Linked DNA regions of Planctomyces sp. SH-PL14. The protein of the gene in region 2 binds, or shares a complex with, the protein of the main gene of each other region. Links are inferred from orthologs where the notes say so. Each region holds a gene or a part of one and is shown on either strand. Other genes may lie near its edges.

Evidence for each region. Proteins that work in one complex are often made in the same cells at the same time.
Region 1: the proteins of moaD (region 2) and VT03_RS04780 are in contact, whole or in part, in a crystal structure (PDB 1FMA), measured with the Escherichia coli proteins. The link is inferred for Planctomyces sp. SH-PL14 from one-to-one orthologs.

What each region holds. Positions count from the first base shown.
Region 1 is NZ_CP011270.1:1,205,469-1,209,778, reverse strand. Bases 1,029-3,863 are described here. They hold VT03_RS04780 (molybdenum cofactor biosynthesis protein MoaE), read right to left. Parts: upstream 2,755-3,863; coding sequence 2,302-2,754; downstream 1,029-2,301. Other genes in these bases: VT03_RS04775 (site-2 protease family protein), read right to left, coding at 2,795-3,802; VT03_RS04785 (Hsp20/alpha crystallin family protein), read right to left, coding at 1,384-1,833; VT03_RS04790 (hypothetical protein), read right to left, coding at 1,029-1,266. Outside these bases: more of VT03_RS04790, read right to left, coding at 28-1,028; VT03_RS04770 (bifunctional 5,10-methylenetetrahydrofolate dehydrogenase/5,10-methenyltetrahydrofolate cyclohydrolase), read left to right, coding at 4,071-4,310. UniProt on the Escherichia coli protein: Converts molybdopterin precursor Z to molybdopterin. This requires the incorporation of two sulfur atoms into precursor Z to generate a dithiolene group. The sulfur is provided by MoaD.
Region 2 is NZ_CP011270.1:6,174,607-6,179,053, reverse strand. The notes cover bases 552-3,523. They hold moaD (molybdopterin converting factor subunit 1), read right to left. Parts: upstream 2,175-3,523; coding sequence 1,929-2,174; downstream 552-1,928. Other genes in these bases: VT03_RS23635 (anaerobic glycerol-3-phosphate dehydrogenase subunit C), read right to left, coding at 2,297-3,523; VT03_RS23645 (metallophosphoesterase family protein), read right to left, coding at 1,438-1,926; VT03_RS23650 (ankyrin repeat domain-containing protein), read left to right, coding at 552-1,333. Outside these bases: more of VT03_RS23650, read left to right, coding at 1-551; more of VT03_RS23635, read right to left, coding at 3,524-4,447. UniProt on the Escherichia coli protein: Involved in sulfur transfer in the conversion of molybdopterin precursor Z to molybdopterin.

The DNA.
Region 1 (4,310 bases), 5.0 Mb from region 2 along the record:
TCCGCAGCCCGCACAACCGGCCGGCCTTCAGTTCGCGGCCGCGTTCGGAATCGGCAGGTCGTCGATGCGAAACTCCACCGGCACGTCGACGATCAGGGACGGAACCACGTAGACGAACCGGAGCTGATCGAGGGGGCGGGGCATCCCGGAGAAGCGGTATTCAAAGGCGAGGGCCCCGTTCGATTCCTCGAGCGACTCGATCTGCGGCGTTGCCGGCAGCCGCTCGCCGTCGAGCGTCTCCAGCCACGCCTCGTTGTGATAAAGCCACAGGCGGTGCGATTCGAACTCCGGCCCGCCGTGGTCGTAGACGACGCTGATGCGGATTGCGACCTCCCCGCCGGGGGCCGCGCGGGTCCGCAGGTGCGTCACGGTGACACCGCCGCGACGGCGGGCAATCCGCTCGTTCCGGTGCAGCCCCTCGAAAGCGATCGGCAGCGGGCGGGCCGCGGCCTTGACGACGAACCGTCCTGTGAGCCGGGCCGCGTCTCCCTCAGGAAAGATCAGCGGAATCGTGACCGAGCCAGGACTGCGCCCGGAGAGCGGAACCTCCCGGCGGGCGTCGGTCGAGACGGGGCGGCTCTCGGTCTTCTCGCGGGAGAGGGAAATGTCTGCGTCGGCAAAGGTGGCGTAGAGCGGGCGGATCCGCGGCTCGCCCACAAAGTCGACCCGGACCTGCACGACCTCCTCCTTGCGGCTCGCGCGTCCCTCGACCCGGAACAGCCCCCGCCGGTCCGCAGGAGCGGGCTCCGCCGACGCGTTTGGCAGCAGGTCCGGAAGCCCGCCCGCCTGCTCGTAGTCCAGCTTCCAGCCGGCCCGGTGCAGCGCCGTCCAGAAAGGCAGGGCAGGGAGGTCGAGCGTGGTCGATTCGCCTGCCTGCTTCGAAGGCACGTGGAGTCGGTTTCCCGACTGCCGCGCGATCTCGTCGGCCCAGGCGCCGAGTGTCTTTGTACCGTTGAGGCGGATGGAGCTCGGGGCGATCGATTCCCGTGCCGCCTTCTCTTCCAGCTCGCGGCGGATCCGTTCGACCGCTTCCCGGGCGCTCGGGCTTCGGATCAGGTCGGGAGGAGGAAGCTCGTCGAGGAGTTCGGTCCCCCGTTTCAGCAGCGCCTGCTCGGCCTCGGTCCGCACCTGGCGGGCGTCCGAGGCGAGGTCGCGCAGCAGTTGCGGAATCTCCTTCGCGCCGGCCGGTCCCTCGGCCTGGACCGGCAGTCCTTCGGCGAGTCCGGTCAGGAGAACCGCAATGGCGATTCGGAAGGACTTCCGCATGGGATGGTCATTCTCAGGACCGGGCGGGACGCGCCTCCACGTGCCGGGCGCCAACCCGCCGGAGCGACGTGGTCGCTGATCGCGAATGAATCCGACGGCACGAATCGGAGCGAAGAGTTACCCGGTGATCTCGATCCGGCGGGCCTTCTGCGTCGGGATCTTCTGTACGGTGATCCGCAGGACGCCGTTCTTGCTGTCCGCGATGATCGTGTCGGCGTCGACGGTCGAGGGGAGGGGGATCGATCGCTTGAACAGCCCGTGCGGGCGTTCGTTGAGGTGGACCTGTCCCGATTCCAGTTCCGGATGCTTCCCGTTCAGGGTGAGCATGTGGCCGGTGAGCGTCAGCTCGATCTGGTCTGCCGCCAGTCCCGGAATGTCGACCAGGACGACGATTGCGTCCGGCGTCTCAATGACGTCGACGGCCGGGGTCGCGGACTTCCGGATTCCGATGGCGTCCATCGCCCGTTCGCCTTGAGACCACGCCGTTTCGAGCCATTTGTCGAACTCGTGCCGCAGTCGCTCCACGGATCCGGGGGTGGAACGGGCATCGGAACGGGGGTCTTGCATGGGGTCCTCTCCATTTGTGGCGGTCTTGGGTGAGTATATCGGAGAAGAGTAGGCGGACGCATCTGTTTGGCGGTGGTGGGCTTCAAGCCGTCGGTTGTCCGATGCGCCCCCAGCGTTGCCGACTCACCAGGGTCCAGGGGGTACCCCTGGTGGGGGATGCAAGGGGGCAACGCCCTCTTGCCCGCCGGAGGCCCTCTCGTCGAGAGATGTCTGAAGGAGTGAGTGTCCAAACGCGGACACGGTGCCGGATGCCCCTCACCAACCCGCAGGGACTGCAAAGCGGGCGGTGAGCGTTGAGGGAGTCCTCATAGCTGCCTCCACAAAGCGGATATCCGTCGCTCACCACGGTTCCTCATGGAAGCGCCTCCGGCGGCAAGGGGGCCTGTGTTGTTTCTTTGGCCCCTTGACCCCAGGCTGCCGTGGCACGTTGGGTTTGAGGGAACAGAGTCGTGCCGGCAGGGACGAGGTTCAGCCCGCTTCTCGCGGTGCCGCCGGAGTCGGATGGACCCACTCCGTCGATCCGTCGTCCCAGTTCTCCTTCTTCCAGATCGGCACCGTCGCTTTCAGACGGTCCAGCAGCCACGCCCCCGCCTCGAAAGACGCCGCGCGGTGCGGCGTGCTCAGGGCCACCGCGATGCTGATATCCCCCAGCTCCAGATGACCCAGGCGATGCACGATCCCGACCCGCTGCAGAGGCCAGCGGCCCGCCGCCTCCTCCGCCAGCACACCCATCTGTCCGAGAGCCATCTCCGGATAAGCGTCATAGTCGAGAGCGAGGGTCCGGCGGTCGCCGGTTATCTCCCGGACCGTCCCGAGGAACAGGACGACCGCCCCCGCGGAGTGGCAACGGACCTGCTCGGTCAGACGTGTGTAGTCGATCGCCTCGCGGGTCAGCTCAAGAACGGGAGAAGGCGGCGACAACACGGTCCTCGCGTACGCGCAACGTGCGGGCGGAACGGGATCAGGAGCGGCGGTACCGGGTGCTCGCCTGCTGGAGGAAGCGACGTTCCTCCTCCGACAACGAGTTCATCCCGTGGTTGTGGACCTTCTCGAGGAGCTCATCGAGCCGCTTCTCGTTGGCCGCCCGCTCTTCCGCCTCGCGCTGTCGCCGCTTCTCGTCCTTGGCGTTCGAGGAGGCTGGGGCGGGGGGAGGCGTCAGATCGTCGTCCGTATCAGAAAAGCCCTTCTCAAGGCTCGTGTACCCCTGCGAGAAGTCGTAGCCCATGAATCCGGCGTCCTGGTCCATGTCGCTCTGGACCACCTGCCGGATCCGGGTCTGGTAAAAGTCGTTCAGGTTCAGGAACAGCATGAAGGTCGAGAGCGTCACGAGGCTCGTCGAATCCCGCCACAGCCCGACGAACGCCACCACCACGCCGCCGAAGAGGCTCAGAATGATCGCCCGGCTGCGGGCTTCAAGGACCGGCCGCCGCTGCTCCCAGAAGGCCAGGGCCACCGCCCCGCCGTCGAACGGGAGGATCGGGAGCAGGTTGATCAGGAACAGCGTCCAGTTCAGCGAGAAAGCGAGAATCTGGACCGCCATCCCCCAGTTCTGCGCCAGGGCGACCGAGGGAAGCTCCAGCGGATTGAAGATCTGCGGAAACGCGCCGGCCCGGGAAGTCGCCGGGGCACAGGCCAGGCACAGGGCCAGGTTCGAGGCCGGGCCCATCAGCGTGGTGATCAGCTTGGACTTGAGGGTATTGGCCGTCCGGACCATCGCCAGACCGCCCAGCGGCCACAGGAGGATCTCATCTCCGGTCCCGCCGGTCGCTCGCGCCCCCCAGATGTGGGCGAACTCGTGGATCAGAACGCTGACGAACAGGATTCCGGAGACCGTCAGCCCCAGTGGAACTCCCAGCCGCAGCACGCAGACCGCGATCAGCAGCGGGAAGAAGTAGCTGATGCGGACCGTCACCCCGCCCACGTTCCCGACGGTGAACGCGAAATCGACAGCGGGATTTCGAATTTCCATGACCGCAGTTCCTGCTCCACGGCCGTCGCTCTGTACGGACGTGATGGCCTCTCGAATCGTACCACTGCCCCAGGTAGAGAGCAAATCGGGTTTCTCTGGAGTCACTTCGGCTTTCCACCCCGACGACCGACCGTCGCGCCGGGAGGAGGGGCATCCCAAGTGGTTTCCGGGATCGCGGTTGGGAAACCGGACCACCCTGGTCGCGTCCGCTCCCATCCCCCGGTCGAATCTGCCAAGATGAGGAGCCCGAGGGAGGAGCGAACAGGACATGTCTGCGCGAATGATTGACGGAAAGTCGCTGGCGACGCGCCTGCGGTCGGAACTGACGGCCCGGGTCGCCCGATTTCGCGAAGAGACCGGCGTCCAGCCGCATCTGGCGGCGGTCCTGGTCGGAGAGGATCCCGCCAGCGCGGTCTATGTGAAGAACAAGCAGCTCGACTGCACCAAGGCGGGAATCCTCAGCACGCTCCACCGCTTCCCGACCACCCTGACGACCGCCGAACTCCTG
Region 2 (4,447 bases):
CTCGAAGGTGGTCGACTTCGCCGGCATCGGCGTGACGCAGGCGTTCGTCCAGGACGACAACGGCGAGATCGCCCTCTTCGGCTTCCCCGACCTGACGAGCCTCTCCTATGACGACGTCCGCAATGGCGGCCCGGGGGTCCGCGGACGCGCGAAGCGGCTCGTCGAGCAGACCGCGTGGGAGGACTGCTCGGGCTTCAAGGCCCTCAGCGGCTTTGGCCGGATGATGCAGGCCCTCTCATCATCCGACGATTCCCGTCGGCACGACTGGCGGATGATCTCCCCCAAGGACTGCGCCTGGCTCACCCCCGGCGAGGCCGATCCCGAGACCTACGTCCCGGTCCTGGCGGAGAAGTGCGTGACGGCCGGGCACGAGGTGGTGGCGATCGGCCCCTACTCGGCCGAGGTCCAGGGACTCGTGACGAAGAGCGCCCGGAACCTGGAGCGGATCCAGATCGTGAGCGGGAAGGCCGAAGACGCCGAGAAAAGCCTCCGCGGTTCGGTGCGGAGTCACATCTTCGGCAGCCTCTTCTTTCTCGTCGCTACCCAGCTCGTCGCCTGGGGGATGTTGACCGCCTACCGGAACAGTTCCGAGGCCCAGCGGAAGTGGGCGAAACAGTTCGATGAGGCCCTCAAGGCGGACGACATCGCGGCGGCTGAGCGGCTGCTCGACCGGGGCCTGAAACTGGACAAGGCGTTCGGGACGAGAGACAAGCCTCCTCTCTCGCAGGCCAAGTCGGCGGCGGTCGCCCGGCTGATGCTCGCCCACGGGGCCGATCCCAATGCGACCGACGAGGATGGTTCCACCCCTCTGATGGAGCAGGCCCGGGAGAACCGCGTCGACATCCTCAAAATTCTCGTCGAGGCGGGAGCGGACCTGAACACAAAGTCGCGGGCCTACGGAACGACGGCCCTCGTCCGCGCAGTCGACGGCCATGCGAAGGAGGCAGCGGAGTATCTGCGGAGCGCCGGTGCGATCGATGAAGAAGTCCGGGCCGCGACCGGAACCCGCATCGACCTCGCGCACCCGGCGGTCCAGGCGGCGCGGAACTATGTGCTGCTCATTCACAAAGCGGACGCGGCCGGGCTCAAGCGGGCCTCGTCGTCGGACCGTCCGGCGAAGTTCGAGGACGTCGACTGGCCCCTCTGGCACAACTCCCGCCCGGTCGACCCGGAGCTCGTCGCCGCCTTCGTCCGGGGCTCCGACGCGACCGTCACGCTCACCGGCCCCGGCGGCGCGGGCTACTCCTCAACCTGGGGATTCCAGATGCACCTCGAGAACGGCGAATGGAAAGTCGTCCGGGAACGATGGCTCGACCTCGGGTACGAGGAATGAACTCGCACCACGGCTGCCTTCATCTGTGTGAATCTGTGTTGATCTGTGGCTGATCAGATTCTTTCGCCACAGATGAACACGGATGAACACAGATGGGAGAGGCGCTACCGCGCGACGCTGTGGAACTGGACGCGGTCCTCGTCGAGGTCGAGCGTGGCCACGGTGAACTCACTGGCGCGAAAGAGGGCGCCGGGGTTGATGCGGCGGATGCCGTCGACGACGAGGTCGATCGCCGCGTGCGTGTGCCCCGAGAGAAGGTAGTCGGGCCGCAGCGCTTCGACCTGCTTCCGCTCCCGCGTCAGGTGGCCGTGCGTGACGCCGATCCGCTTGCCTCCCAGTTCAATGACTCCTCCCAGCCCCAGCGACTGGCCTCCAACGCCGCGAGCCGCTTCTTCCAGCGATGGCACGAGATCGGAGTCATGGTTCCCGAGGACGTAGTACAGCGGCCGGACGCCGCAAACCCGGACGATCTCGGGATCGGCCAAGTCTCCGCAGTGGATCAGGACCTCCGCCCCCGCGGCGGTCAGGACCTGCACCGCGGCCTGCGTGCGTTCTACGTGACCGTGGCTGTCGGAGAGAATCCCGACGAGCATGATCAGCCTCCGCTCACCGGAGGAAAGACCGCGATCTCCGCCCCGTCGGGAATCGAATCCGGGTCCTGGGCGTACGCCTGATTGACCGCGATCAGCAGATGCGGCGCGATCGGCGCCAGGGCCGGATAGCGGTCGAGCAACACCCGCCGCAGCTCGCCAACCGTCGCCGGAGGCGGGCCCTCCAGTCGAGCGCGATCCGTCCCGGCGAGGTCACGAGCGCGGGCGAAGAACAGAAGGGTCGAGGGCATGGAGACGGAAGAAGTATCAGGTGCCAGGTATCAAGTATCAGTTCAGGCGACACGGTCGACGGAGCGCCGATAGGGCTCATCCCCTCTACCTTCAGCCTTCCGCCTTAAGCCTACCGCCTCCCCTACGACGTCATCAGCCGCCGCTTGTTCGGCCGGATCAGCCGCCGCAGCTCAGGCATCAGGCCGTAGGCGAGGGCCAGGATCTTGATGGGGTGGATCGTCGGCCGGCTGGTCCCCTGCTCCATCTGGACCTTGCAGCTCCCGCACTCCGTGAGGCCGATCAGGATGTCGTCGTGCTGCATCCGCTCGATCAGCCGCTGGCCGATCGCGAGCGATGTCTTGAAGTTCGCCTTCGTCAGCCCGAACGCGCCCGCCATCCCGCTGCAGCCGGCCTCAATCCGCTTCAGCGTCAGGCCAGGGATCTCGGACAGGAGGTCCGCAAACGGGGTGCCCCGTTCGAGCGCCCGGAGATGGCAGGGAGTGTGGTAAGCGGCCGAGAGATGCAGCGGCTGGAAGTCGGTCCGGAGTTTTCCGGCGGCGCGGAGTTGCTGGAGGAACGCCCCCGCTTCGATCACCTGCGAGGCGACCGTCTTGACGTCCGGATGGTCGACCAGCAGCGGGTATTCCTGTGTCAGGCAGACGACCGCCGAGGGCTCGGTGCAGACAATCGGCAGCCCTTCGCGGGCCAGTTCGGCGAGCTCGCGGATGTTCTCCTCCGCCAGCTCGCGGGCGCCGTCGAGGTCGCCGGCCGAGATCATCGCCAGGCCGGTCGTCGTCTGCCCCCCGGGGACATAGACGGTGTGGCCGTTGTGCCGCAGGATCTCGATGAACGCCCGTCCGAGGTCCGGGTCGTGGTAGTTGGCGAAGTGGTCCGCGAAGTAGACGACCGGCCGGTTCGCGCCGGTCCCCGCCGCCAGGTCCCGCCGCGAGTACGTCCGGCGGACCTGCCGCAGGAACGTCCGCCGGGCAAACGGCGGGAGCTTCCGATGCCGCGAGATGCCGAGAATCTTCTCCATCAGCCAGCGGACGCCGCCGTTGTTGAGGCCCCAGTTCGCGAGCGGCGCCAGGGTCGAACCGAGCGGGCCGAACGAATGGGCCTTGGCCTGGATCCATTCTTCCCGGGTGAAGCCGTTCGCCTCGACGTAGGCGGCCCGCGTCTCCAGCATCAGGTGCGGGATGTCGACCTGGCTGGGACACTCGATCTGGCACTGCTTGCAGTTGAAGCACTGCCGCGCCAGCCTGAGCGCCTCCTCGGACTCCAGGTCCCGGGCCGCGAGGTTCCCGGTGAGGAAGTTGCGGACGACATTCGCCTTCGAGCGGGGGGCCGCCTCCTCCAGCGAATCGAGCCGGAAGAAGGGACACATCCGCAGGGCCGGGTCCTGGGTCCGGCATTGGCCGCAGCCGTTGCAGCGGTCGGCCGCCTCGGTCGCGACCGGCAGGGACCAGGAGAGCTGCAGTTCGACCGGCTCTCCCCCGACGCGCGGCTCCAGCGGGCGGAGGTCCCGCATCGTCGTCCGCGGATCGTCGCTGATGATCTTGCCGGGGTTCAGCAGCGTGTGGGGATCGAAGATCTCCTTCACCAGCTGCATCACGCGGTAGAACGGTCCATACTGCGCCCGCAGGAAGGACGTCCGGGCCAGACCATCGCCGTGCTCGCCGCTCACCGTGCCGTGGAACTGGAAGACGATCTCGTACAGCTCGCCGACCAGGCTCTCGAGCCGCGCCGCGTCCTCAGGACGGGGAGTCGGGAGGAACGGCCGCAGGTGGATCTGTCCCGAGGCGGCATGGGCGAAGAGCGAGGCGGTCACCTCGTACTTCTGGAGGACCCGCTGCGCCAGGACGATGAACTCGTGCAGGTTCTGCGGCGGGACGGCGATCGCCTCGAACAGCGGGAACGGCCGGACCGGTCCGGGGAGTTTGATCAGCAGCGAGACGACCCGCGCCGGGAGGGACCATAGGAACTCGACCTCGTCCTCCCGTGTCGACTGCCGGGCGATGATGAGGGTCGATTCGAGGTGCCGGGCCTTGTCGGTGATCCGCTTGAGGCGGTCGAGGAGCTGCCGCTCGCTGTAGCCGATCTGCTCCACGAGGAGTGCCGCCTCGGCCGACTTGGCGATCATCGCCTCGAAGCGGGGATCGTCCTCGCGGGCCAGCGTCAGGAGCCGGCGGTCGAGGAGATCGCAGGCGGTCGGCTGTTCATCGGCGAGCCCTTTGGCGACTCGCAGGGCCGCTTCCAGGTGGCGGAACAGGAGCAGGACGACGCCGCGGTGTGC